4 regions of the Leifsonia sp. A12D58 genome follow, and region 3 is predicted to be linked to each of the others. Evidence: predicted binding sites of a transcription regulator. Region 3 holds the regulator's gene; each other region holds the start of a gene.
What was found. The regulator LexA, encoded in region 3, represses DNA repair genes until DNA is damaged. The targets are predictions, from matches to a motif close to TCGAACANNTGTTCGA.
Positions count from the first base shown of each region.

Region 1: a site for LexA is predicted at 1,919-1,934, ahead of uvrA (excinuclease ABC subunit UvrA). Genes of this name have one in related genera too.
Region 2: a site for LexA is predicted at 1,781-1,796, ahead of ACMT3I_RS04095 (DUF222 domain-containing protein). Genes of this name have one in related genera too.
Region 4: a site for LexA is predicted at 1,853-1,868, ahead of ACMT3I_RS10915 (DUF222 domain-containing protein). Genes of this name have one in related genera too.

Region 1 is NZ_JBLJAT010000001.1:1,126,243-1,129,331, reverse strand. It holds gene uvrA (excinuclease ABC subunit UvrA) at 1-1,863, opposite strand, end outside; gene uvrB (excinuclease ABC subunit UvrB) at 1,964-3,089, opposite strand, start outside.
Region 2 is NZ_JBLJAT010000001.1:843,163-846,251, reverse strand. It holds gene glgX (glycogen debranching protein GlgX) at 1-1,082, shown strand, start outside; gene ybaK (Cys-tRNA(Pro) deacylase) at 1,102-1,623, shown strand; gene ACMT3I_RS04095 (DUF222 domain-containing protein) at 1,807-3,089, shown strand, end outside.
Region 3 is NZ_JBLJAT010000005.1:36,679-39,767, reverse strand. It holds gene metE (5-methyltetrahydropteroyltriglutamate--homocysteine S-methyltransferase) at 1-669, shown strand, start outside; gene lexA (transcriptional repressor LexA) at 757-1,476, opposite strand; gene ACMT3I_RS12710 (LysM peptidoglycan-binding domain-containing protein) at 1,865-2,188, shown strand; gene ACMT3I_RS12705 (histidinol-phosphate transaminase) at 2,319-3,089, shown strand, end outside.
Region 4 is NZ_JBLJAT010000004.1:25,718-28,806, reverse strand. It holds gene ACMT3I_RS10920 (zinc-dependent alcohol dehydrogenase family protein) at 1-53, opposite strand, end outside; gene ACMT3I_RS10915 (DUF222 domain-containing protein) at 160-1,842, opposite strand; gene ACMT3I_RS10910 (Fur family transcriptional regulator) at 1,991-2,449, shown strand; gene ACMT3I_RS10905 (FecCD family ABC transporter permease) at 2,636-3,089, shown strand, end outside.

The sequences.
Region 1 (3,089 bases), on a different contig from region 3:
GTCGATCGGTCGACGGGTCTTCGGTGTCTCGATTGCCTTGCGGCCTGAGAGGTAGTCGCCCGTCAGCGACTTGGTGTTGGCCAGAAGCCCCTCGTACGACCCTGAATGTACGACCTTGCCGCCGTTGACGCCGGCGCCGGGTCCGATGTCGACGACCCAGTCGGCCGTGCGAATCGTGTCTTCGTCGTGCTCGACGACGATGAGGGTGTTACCGAGATCGCGCAGGGCGACCAGCGTCTCGATGAGGCGACGGTTGTCGCGCTGGTGCAGGCCGATACTCGGCTCATCGAGTACGTACAGCACCCCGGTGAGTCCAGAACCAATCTGAGTGGCGAGACGGATGCGCTGCGCTTCACCGCCGGACAGCGATGCCGCTGCGCGAGCCAGGTTGAGGTAGTTGAGGCCGACGCGAATCAGGAAGTCGAGACGGACCTTGATCTCACGGAGAACCTGGGCAGCAATCGCAGCCTCGCGTTCGGTGAGCTCAAGCGTGTTCATGAAGTCGCGAGCGTCTGACAGGCTGAGTTCACAGACATCCGCGATGCTGGAGTCGTAAACCGTGACAGCGAGCACTTCAGGCTTGAGTCGCTTGCCGTCGCAGACGGGGCATGGCACCTCACGGAGGTATTCACCCCAGCGCTGCCGCTGGGTGTCGGTCTCGGCCTGCAGGTACTGGCGTTCGATGTACGGGACAACACCTTCGAAGCCTGAGGTGTAGCTCATTTCGCGGCCATAGCGGTTCTTCCACTTGACCTTGACTTCGAAGTTGTCTCCGCGGAGCACAGCGTTCCGTACCTCATCGCTGAGTTCACCCCACGGGGTGTCAAGCGAGAAGTGCAGGTCTCTCGCAAGGCCCTCGAGCAGCTTCTCGTAGTACTGGAACAGGCCCTTGCCCTGTGTCGTCCAGGGCAATACGACGCCCTCGGCGATGCTGAGTGACGGGTCACCGAGCATGAGGTCCTGGTCGACGGACATCCGGGTGCCGAGTCCTGAACACTCGGGGCATGCACCGAATGGTGCGTTGAACGAGAAGGTACGCGGCTCGATCTCCGTGAGCTGAACCGGATGGTTGTTCGGGCAACTGAGCTTCTCGGAATACGACTGCCAGGCTTCGTCACCCTCGAGGTCGACGAAATTGATCATGACGACGCCGTCGGTGAGCTTGAGTGCAGTCTCGAGCGAATCGGTGAGACGACTGAGCAGTTCTGGCCCGGCAACCAGTCGGTCGACGACGACCGAAATGTCGTGCTTCTGCTGCTTCTTCAGCTTGGGCGGTTCGCTCAGCTGGATCTGTTCACCGTCAACGATTGCGCGTGAGTAGCCGCCACCGGCGAGTTCGGTGAAGAGGTCGACGAACTCGCCCTTCTTCTGCGAGACGACGGGGCTGACGATCTGGTAGCGCGTGCCGGCGGGCAACTCCATCAGCTGGTCGGCGATCTGCTGCACCGTCTGCGACTGGATGACCTCACCACAGATCGCGCAGTGGGGCACTCCGATGCGGGCCCACAGCAGGCGCATGTAGTCGTAAATCTCGGTGATGGTACCGACAGTCGAGCGCGGGTTGCGGTTGGTCGACTTCTGGTCGATGGAGACCGCGGGGCTCAGGCCCTCGATGAAGTCGACATCCGGTCGGTCTACCTGACCCAGGAACTGCCTGGCATAGGCCGAAAGGGACTCGACATAACGTCGCTGCCCCTCGGCGAAGATGGTGTCGAACGCCAACGACGACTTGCCAGAACCCGACAAACCGGTGAAGACGACAAGCGAATCCCTGGGGATTTCAAGGTCGACATTGTGGAGGTTGTGTACGCGCGCACCACGAACACTGAGCTTGGACCCCGAGGTCACTTTGGAAATTGACACCCGTTGAGTCTATGCAGTACCGCCTTAGAAAAGGCTCTATCGACACGCGCTCTGAGCGAACATATGTTCGAGAAAAGCGAACATATGTCTCGGGGACGGATTAGCCGAGGTGACCGGCCTTCTCCATCTGGCGCAGTTCGCGCTTCAGCTCAGACACCTCATCGCGCAACCGGGCAGCAAGCTCGAATTTGAGTTCACCGGCGGCCTCAAGCATCTGCGTGTTCAGGTCGAAGATGATCGACTCGAGGTCGTTGGCGCCGTTGGCGGCCAAGCCGACCCGGCGCAGGTTCGGGGTCGGACTCTTCTTGCGAGCGTCACGACCGGCGAGCAGCTCTGCGGTGTCTGCTTCTTCCCTGGCCAACACGTCGGTAATGTCGGCGATCCGCTTGCGCAGCGGTGTCGGGTCGATCCCGTGGAGCGTGTTGTACTCGATCTGCTTCTCTCGGCGCCGATCTGTCTCTTCGATCGCCATTTTCATGGATGGGGTGAGGCGATCGGCATACATGTGCACCTCGCCAGACACGTTGCGGGCAGCACGGCCGATGGTCTGGATGAGCGACGTTGACGACCGCAGGAAGCCTTCTTTGTCGGCGTCGAGGATGGCAACGAGCGACACCTCTGGCAGGTCAAGGCCCTCCCTCAGCAGGTTGATGCCAACCAGAACGTCGTAGATGCCTTGCCGCAGCTCGGTGAGCAGCTCGACTCGGCGCAGGGTGTCAACATCGGAGTGCAGGTAGCGCACCCGTACGCCAGCCTCGGTGAGGAAGTCGGTGAGCTCTTCAGCCATCTTCTTGGTCAGCGTGGTGACCAAGACGCGTTCATGCAATTCGACGCGCTTCCTGATCTCTTCGAGCAGGTCGTCGATCTGGCCGTCGGACGGCTTCACGATGATGGCGGGGTCGATGAGGCCGGTCGGTCGGATGATCTGTTCGACGACACCGTCGGCAATGCCCATTTCGTACTTGCCCGGTGTTGCCGAGAGGTAGACGGTCTGCCCGACGCGATCCTTGAACTCGTTGAACTTGAGCGGGCGGTTATCGAGCGCGCTCGGCAGACGGAAGCCGTGCTCGACCAGGGTGCGCTTGCGCGAGGAGTCGCCCTCGTACATCGCACCGATCTGGGGCACCGTCACGTGCGACTCATCAATGACGACGAGGAAGTCGTCTGGAAAGTAGTCGAGCAGGCAGTGCGGCGCCTCGCCGGGTTGGCGAGCGTCGATATGCCTC
Region 2 (3,089 bases), on a different contig from region 3:
ACCTGGCTGTTGCGCTCGGTCGCGATGAGAGCGTGACGTACCAGCGTGATCACCCGCTGCTCGTCGCCATCCAGAACGATCCGGAACTGCAGGGTGTCAAGCTGATTGCAGAGCCATGGGATGTCGGTTTGGGCGGCTGGCAGACAGGTAATTTCCGTGACGGCTGGTCTGAATGGAACGACAGGTACCGCGACCGGATGCGGGACTTCTGGCTCACCGACATCCAGTCGGCCAGGGAGACCGGGTCGGTCGGCAGTGGCATCGGTCGGTTTGCGACGCGGCTCGCCGGTTCGGCAAACACCTTCGCGCAGGAACGTGGCCCGCTCGCCTCTCTCAACTTCATCACCGCCCACGATGGCTTCACCCTGGCTGACCTCACCGCCTACAACGTGAAGCACAACCTCGGCAATGGAGAATCGAACCGCGACGGCACAAGCAACAACAACTCGTACAACCATGGTGTCGAGGGCCCGACGCGCGATGTCGGCATCCTGACTGCGCGCCGCAAGGCGATGCGAAACCTGCTTGGCACGCTGCTGCTCTCTGCCGGTATCCCGATGATCACTGCCGGTGACGAATTCGGTCGCAGCCAGCGCGGCAACAACAACGCGTACTGCCAGGACAGTGAGCTGACCTGGCTCGACTGGTCGCTCGACGACTGGCAGAAAGACCTGCACAGGGTGAGCAGAAACTTGCTGAAGCTTCGACGGGAGAATCCAGCCCTCCGGCCGGTTCGCTACGGCATCTTCGGCGAGAGCACACCAAGTGCGAGCCAGATGGACTGGTACGACACCGACGGCAGCTCGATGTCCGGCGACGACTGGAACTCCCCCACGCAGCGCACCCTGCAGTATCTGGTTGCGAGCACGCCGGAGCACGAAGCATTCAACCGGGTACTGCTGATCGTGCACGCAATTGAGAGTGACACCGTCGTGACCCTGCCCTCGCATGAGGGGGTCACGTCGTATTCACTGCTCTGGGATTCAAGCCTCGACGACGTGCACGAGGGCACGGAGCTGCTTCAGCCTGGCGACACCGTCGCAGTCGGCGGCACATCGATGCAGCTTTTCAGGGCGAACTGAGCCACCGTGTCGAGTCACCGTGGCCGGTAAGGCAGCAGGCAAGAAAGCGGATGCTGGTGCCGGTGCCGGTGCTGGGACTCCAGCCACCGTGGTACTCGTGGCTGCTGGCATCCACTTCACGCCGCACCTGTATGCGCATGACGCCGGGGTGATGAATTTCGGCCAGGAGGCCGCTGACAAACTGGGGCTTGACCCGGCCCAGGTCTTCAAGACGTTGCTGGTGGATGCCGATGGTGCCCTTGTCGTCGGTGTCGTTCCGGTGACCGGGCAGCTTGATCTCAAGGCGTTGGCGGCAAATGTCGGAGCCAAGAAGGCGGTGATGGCCGATCCGAAACTTGCTGAACGCAAGACCGGCTATATCGTCGGGGGCATTAGCCCGATCGGCCAGAAGACCCCGCTGACCACTGTGGTTGACGAGACCGCGCTGCTGTATGACACGGTGTTCGTCTCCGGTGGCAGGCGTGGGTTCGACATCGAACTCTCCCCTGCTGATTTGGCGGCTGTGACGGGTGCTGTGTTTGCTGACATTGCGCGCGGGTAACTTCGCACGTTTCGCTGCTTGACGTTTCGCTTCCCCGCCTCACTGTTTCTCGATTCGCTGCTTCGCCAGTCCCTCGCTTCCTCGCTTCCTCGCTTCCTCGCTTCCTCGCTTCGACGCTTCGACGCTTCGACTATCTTGAGAAAGACTCTAGCCATATTCGAACATATGTTCTATAATTGGGGTATGTCACAGACAGACGAACTCCCGGTGGATCCCTTCCCCGATGTGTTCGTCGGCAGGCCGCACACTGGTGGCACCGTTGTCGACGCGGAGCGTCTGCTTGAGCCTGAGTGGTTCACGTCTGATGCCACGCAGCTTCTTCCCCCTCAGGACTTCCCGCCTCAGGATTTTCCCCCTCAGAGCTTTCCGCCGCGGATGTTGTCGCCGCGGATGTTGTCGCCGCTGGCTGCGATCGATTACGCGATCGATGATGCCGCGCACGCGCAGTTCGAGACGAACCGCACGATGGCCGCGCGATTGTCCGCTTTGGCTGAGGTTCTGGAGCTGGCTCGTCGTAACCCGCGTGTGTACCTGACCGAAGTGGGGATGCACGAAGACGACCCTGCGGGTTTCGCCGAACGCTCAGCAGCGTTTGAGGCGGCCTTGCGTCTACGCGTGACGCCCGACCAGGTGCTCAACCAGGCACGCGAAGGCCAGGTGCTCGCCGACCGGCTGCCCCGGCTCTGGGACCTCTTCCACTCGGGTCTGATCAGCTACGTGCAGGCCAGTGCCGCCGTCGAGCTACAGATCAGCCTCACCGATGCGGCTGTCGCTCGCTACGACACCGAACTGGCGAAGACAGCTGCAGCACAGACAGCGAAGGCTTTCCGGCAGAAGGCCCGCGAGCTTCGTTACCGGCTCCTGGCCGAACGTCCCGAGCTTCGGCACGCTCGCGCAATGATTGATCGCCGGGTGACCGTCGAACCGGCCGATGACGGCATGGCGTGGCTGCACGCCTTCATCAGTGCACCCGATGCCATCCGCATCAAAGCCAGGCTCGATGCAACCGCCAAGCGCGACGTGACCACCGAGAAGACGGCGGCGGTAAAGGCGGGCACACCCGTCGATTCGTGCCGCACCCAACCGCAGGCTCGCGCCGACCTCCTCGTCGCCTGGCTTGCCGGTGACGGCACCCCGACGGCCGCGAAGGTGCGGCCGATGCTGTTCGTGCGCATGCTCGGCCTACTGGGAATCGGTGGCGGCGACGTAGGCCCCACAGGCACAGGCACAGTTACGCAGCCGGCCGTGCTTCAGGGCTACGGTCCCATCGACCCGGTCACCGCCGCACAACTCTTCAGCGATGCCCCGGCTTTCCGTCGCGTCGGCACCGACCCGTTCACCGGCGAGATCCTCAACTTCGACCGCCGCCGCTACCGACCGACGAAAGCCCAACGCGAACTCCTGGCCGTGAAATTCGGCACCTGCGCCAACCCAGACTGCGATCGCCTCGCCATCAACTGCGACAT
Region 3 (3,089 bases):
TACACCCAGAGCCTGACCGAGAAGCCGGTCAAGGGCATGCTTACCGGCCCTGTGACGATTTTGGCCTGGTCGTTCGTACGCGACGACCAGCCGCTCGGCGAGACTGCGCGTCAGGTGGCGCTCGCCCTCCGTGACGAGATCGGAGATCTGGAGGCCGCGGGCATCGGTATCGTGCAGGTCGATGAGCCGGCGCTGCGCGAGCTGCTCCCGCTCAAGAAGAAGGATCAGGCTGCCTACCTTGACTGGTCGGTAGGATCCTTCAAGCTGGCAACTGCCGGTGTGGCCGAGGTCACCCAGATCCACACACACCTGTGCTATTCAGAGTTCGGCGTCGTCATCGACGCGATCCGCAACCTGGATGCCGATGTCACGAGCATCGAAGCGGCCCGGTCTCGGATGGAGGTCGTCAGCGACATCAGCTCAAGCGGCTTCGACCACGGAATCGGCCCTGGTGTGTACGACATCCACTCTCCGCGGGTGCCGAGCGTCACCGAGGTCACCGAGCTGATCGAACGCGCGTTGGAGTCGATCCCGGGACGTCAGGTTTGGATCAACCCCGACTGCGGGCTGAAAACTCGCGGCTATGACGAGACTGTCGAGTCGCTGCGGAACATCCTCACGGCGACTCGCGCGGTGCGCGCGAAGTCTGAGGTGTCGGTCCCCGCATAGCGCATCTGGACACAACGAAAGAGCTGCGGGCCCGGCTGGTATTCCAGTCGGGCCCGCAGCTCTTTTCGTGGTGCGGGAGGTGCGGGATCAGACCGAACGCAGTACCGCGACGACCTTGCCGAGGATCTCGGCGTAGTCGCCCAGAATCGGTTCGAAGTTGCTATTGCGGGGGAGTAGCCAGGTGTGGCCATCGCGCTGCCTGAACACCTTGACGGTTGCCTCGCTGTCGAGCATCGCTGCCACAATCTCGCCGTTCTCTGCGGTCTTCTGCTGGCGCACGACAACCCAGTCGCCGTCGCAGATCGCAGCATCGATCATGGATTCGCCCACGACCTTCAGCATGAAGAGGTCGCCCTTGCCCACGAGCTGGCGGGGGAGCGGAAAGATCTCGTCGATCTGCTGGTCGGCAGTGATCGGGATGCCGGCAGCGATACGGCCGACCAGCGGGACCATCGCTGCGTCGCCGATCTGGGCATTGGAGAAGCCCTCTTGCTCGCTGGCAGAAGAGTCTTCGGTCGTCTGCGGGAGCTCGATGAGGATTTCGAGCGCACGGGGACGGTTGGGGTCACGACGCAGATAACCGCTCAGTTCGAGTTGGTTGAGCTGGTGGGTGACGCTCGACAGGGACGCGAGTCCGACGGCATCACCGATCTCGCGCATGCTCGGCGGGTAGCCGCGCTGGGCAACCGAACGCTGGATGAAGTCGAGAATCGAGAGCTGCTTCTCGCTCAGGCTCTTGCGTCGCCGCGTGCCGCCGGCCACTGCCTTCTCGTTCTTGCTGCGTGGACCGCTGGTCTCTTGCGTCACTTTCCTCGCCCCTTATGCCTGTCTTGCGCAGTGCGAATGGCACGTCCGCTGCAATGTCAGTGGTGTCTGATTGAGTTCAACCGAACAATCGAAACTGTATCCGGCACACCCCCTATCGGCAAACGTTTGTTCGAGTGTGTCGCACATTTCTTTTCGGTAACAACCGCAAACATGCTTGATTGTTCGAATAATCGAATATATATTCGGAACATAGATTCGCATCTGGCTCTCCCGGCCGAGAGCCAGATGCGTCCTTACCTGGAGGTTCGACATGAGCGCAGTAATTTGCATCAGAACACGTTCGACGGTGTCACCGTTCGCCGCGGCACCCGCACCAATGGCATTCGTACAAACGGCTAGTGACTCGGCAGAGTCACCAGAGTTCGCAGTGCGGGTTGCATCAACCCGGCTGCGCCTGACCCGACGTGGTCGCATCGTATTCACCACTCTGGCTGCAGCACCGCTCATTGTGATGGCATTGGTCCTTGCGGTGAATGGTGGCGTTGCTTCGGCATCAAATGCTGCGGCCTCAGGCGCTGCCGCGTTCGACTACGTCACCATCTCCGCAGGAGAATCCCTCTGGGACGTTGCTGAAACGTTCGCTCCGTCGTCAGATCCACGCGATGTCATCGCCGATATCGTGAGCCTCAACCAGCTGGCATCAGCAGACGTGGAGCCGGGGCAGCGTCTGGCCCTGCCACTGTCGAACTAAGCAGCCTGGCCGCATCTCCCTATTCGATAGGGAGCCTCGAAGGGGATCTCCGGCGCTGCGTCGGTTGCTCCCATCCGGCTCGCAGCCACACTACGTAGTGCGCCCAGCTGCCGGCGGTAAAGTTGTTCGAGTGACCAGCCTTGATGACCTCCCACTCCGTCCTGACCTGAGAGGTCAGACTCCGTATGGCGCTCCGCAGAAGATCGTCCCCGTTGCGCTCAACGTCAATGAGAACACGCACCCCATCCCCGAGGCTGTTGCGCACGACATCGTCGCGGCGCTGGCCCAGGCGATCCTCACTGTCAATCGCTATCCCGATCGCGAGTTCACCGAGCTACGCGAGGGACTCGCTCGCTATCTCGGGCACGGTCTGACCGCCGACAACATCTGGGCGGCCAACGGATCGAACGAGGTGCTCCAGCAGGTGCTGCAGGCTTTCGGAGGGCCGGGGCGCACTGTACTTGGCTTCACCCCCACCTACTCCATGTATCCCATCCTCGCTGCAGGCACCGGAACCGAGTGGATCCCAGGGCAGCGCGACGCCGACTACGAGCTCTCCCCGCAGACGGCGGCCGAGTGGGTGCAGCGGACGAACCCCGATCTGGTCTTCCTGTGCGCACCGAACAACCCGACGGGCACGCCGCTCCCACTCGACACGATCGAGGCCGTCTACAACGCCAGCACCGGCATCGTCGTCGTTGACGAGGCATACGCCGAATTCGCTCCAGTCGGAGCGCCGAGCGCGCTCAGCCTGCTGCCCGGGCGTCCGCGCCTTCTCGTGTCCCGCACGATGAGCAAGGCATTCGCCTTCGCCGGAGCCCGAGTCGGGTACCTTGCCGCAGACCCTGCAGTCACCGATGCCCTGCGCCTTGTGCGCCTGCCGTACCACCTGTCTGCGCTC
Region 4 (3,089 bases), on a different contig from region 3:
ACCTCCCGCACCTCAGGAACCACACCGAACTCATCGAAATAGACAGCGCGCATGCGTCAATGCTCTCCCAAATCTGGGGTTTTGGTGCCGTAACGGTGTGGCCGAGAACTGTGCATCTGAGTACCGTGCCGCTGATAACCGTCTCTGAAACTAGGCATTTTAGAACGGTGGATTCTCGGGCAGCGGTGCCGACGGGGTGTTGCGCCGGACGTAACCGGTGGGGGTGGTGACGGTGATGCTGCCGTCGGTGTCTCGCTCATATCGGACTTTTGTGAGGGTCTTCAGGCGGTGGTCCCGTGGGCAGAGCGGGATGAGGTTGTTTTCGTTGGTGAGGCCGTTGTCTCGTGCCCATTCCGCGAGGTGGTCAATGTCGGACGTTGCCGCGAGGCAGTCGCAGCCGGGTGTGCCGCAGGTGTCGTATTTCAGCGCGATCCATTCGCGTTGGGCTTGGGTAGGCCGGTAGCGGGTGCGGTCAAAGCTCAGGATTTCACCAGTGACTGGATCGGTCGCCACGCGACGGAAGGAGGGCGCGTCGAGGAAGAGTTGCGCTGCGGTGACGGGGTCGATCGGGCCGTAGCCCTGCAGGATCGCGGGTTGGCTGCGACGGCGCGTGTGATCGATGTGGTCCGGCGGGCGTAGATGGTCGGCTGCGCGTGCGTATTCCGGATGGTCGGGGTCGGGGTCGGGGTCGGGGTCTGGAATCGGTTGGTCGAGTTGGTCGAGTTGGTCTGATTGGTCTGATTGGTCTGATTGGCCGGTTTGGCCGCTCTGGTCGTCGGGGTTATTGAGGCCGAGGAGGCCGAGGATCGGGATGAAGACCAACGGTCGAACTTTCGCAGCCGTTGGGGTGCCATCACCGGCAAGCCAACCGACGACGAGGTCGACGCGGTGGTGATCGAGAGTGCGGTTGTCGGTGCATGCGACGCCGGCCTTCTTAGCGGTTGCTTTCGCGTTCTTTGATTCTCGTTTGGCTGTTGCGTCGTAGCGGGCTTTGATGCGGATGGCGTCGGCGGCACTCATGTAGGCGTGCAGCCAGGCCATACCGTCTTCGGCGGGCTCGATGATGACCTTGCGGTCGACCAGCGCGCGGGTGTGGCGCAGCTCGGCGGGTTCGGGCAGTAGCCGGTGCGCGAGGGTGCGGGCCTTCTTACGGAATGCTGCGGGGGAGATGTCGGGTGCGACGGCGGTGAGTTCGGTGTCGTACTGGCTGATCGCGGCCGGGTCGGTGATGCCATGGAGGAGCTCGGCCGCGGCGCGTGCTTGGGTGTATCCGGTGGCCCCTGACCGGAACAACTCCCACAGCTGCGGCAGGCTCTCGGCAAGGACATGAGCGTGGTACGCCTGATTGCGTACCTGGTCGGGGCTGATGTTCAGGCGCAGAGCCGCATCGCCGACGACACCCCGGGTGGCCATTTCAACAAAGTCGGGCTGCGCCATGCCGAACTCGGTCATATATACCCGCGGGTTCGCTTCAGCCAGATCGACGGCCAGAGCCAACGCCGTCACTTGGGCGGCCTGCGCACGATTCGCCTCGGTCTGCGCGGTGCCGGCGGCCTCGAGAGCGTCGCGAATCTGATCGCGAGCAGACACCGGTCTCTCAGAGATTGACGCGGAGGTACCGACCTCGTCGTGCTCCTCGGCTATCCACAACCTCAAGGATTCGTCAGAAACTTTCTCTACGAACTCGGCTGCCCAATCGCCATCGTGAAAAAAATCTGTCTGTCTGAACTCATCAGTTTTGGACTCGTTCAGCGAGAACTCGTTGAGTCTGAGTTCGTTCCATGTGAGCAGCGAACCGGCATCGGGGAGTGTATCCACCGGCAGTGCGACTACTTCGTCCATATCTTTAGTTTAGAACAAACGTTCGAGTATTACTAGAGCAATTGTCACTTATTTCCGCAGCTGTGGGCACCCCGGCGCCGCATCTAGCGCTCGCAGCAGCTCAAGGCCGCTACCCCAACTGACCCGCGAAAGTGGCAATACTAGGGAGATGAAGCCTGAACCAGCGGATGCGATCGCAACAGCGCTCGACCAGTTGCGCAGCCGCGGCGAGCGGATAACCGACGCCCGCAGGGCAGTTATCGAGACGCTCGCGCACCTCGGCGACCACCCGAGCGCTGAGCAGTTGAGCACCAGCGTGCAGGAGACGCACCCGAGCGTGCATCGCGCGACGATCTATCGCACGCTCGACACTCTCACCGCGCTCGGGGTTGCCACCCACGTGCATGTGAGCGGAGGGGCATCCGCCTACCACCTGGCGTCGTCGACACATCGAGATCACCTGCATGCCAGCTGCCTGGCGTGTGGGCGCATCGTCGATCTTCCCGGCGACCTACTCGACCCTGTCGTCAGCCGCTTGTCAAATGAAGGGCTCTTCTTGCTGGATCCTTCGATGGTTGCATTGGCTGGCACGTGCGAGGACTGTCTGGCGGTTCGTGCGCCCTCGTAGTCGGCAGGCAAAACCTCACTAAATAGCCGTATAGGCCCCGAACACGGCCACCGTCAACACGCCCAATGCGCAACTGTGAGCATCTGTCAAGGCGTTGTGCGACTTAGTCGCACATGCAACAGTGTCGCATGTGCGGATCTCCGCACTACGTGCATCAGGGGGACTTGTTCGTAGGGGGTATTTGTTGTGTCGTCAGCGACGAAATTCGATGGTTTATCAGGGCCTTCTCCCGAGGAGCCCGACCCGTCGGCGCCAACCAAAGCGGCCAAAGCGGCCAAAGCAACCACGCCTCCTGACGACTTGGGCCATGCCGCCCAGCGACGCACGACAACGATCTGGATCACCGGTCTCAGCCTCGGACTCGTCGCGACACTCGTGCTTGGCGTTGGCCTCGGCGCCGTCTCGATCGCACCGGCAACGGTCTTTCAGATCATCACCCACAACCTGTTCGGCACGCCAGGCGTACCCACCTGGACGGCTGCTGAAAACTCCATCGTCTGGCAGGTGCGGCTGCCGCGGGCATTGCTTGGTGCGGCAGTCGGGGCCGGCCTGGCCATCTGCGGAGTCGCCCTCCAGGCGATGGTTCGTAACATGCTCGCCGATCCGTATCTGCTCGGGGTCACCTCGGGTGCCTCGACGG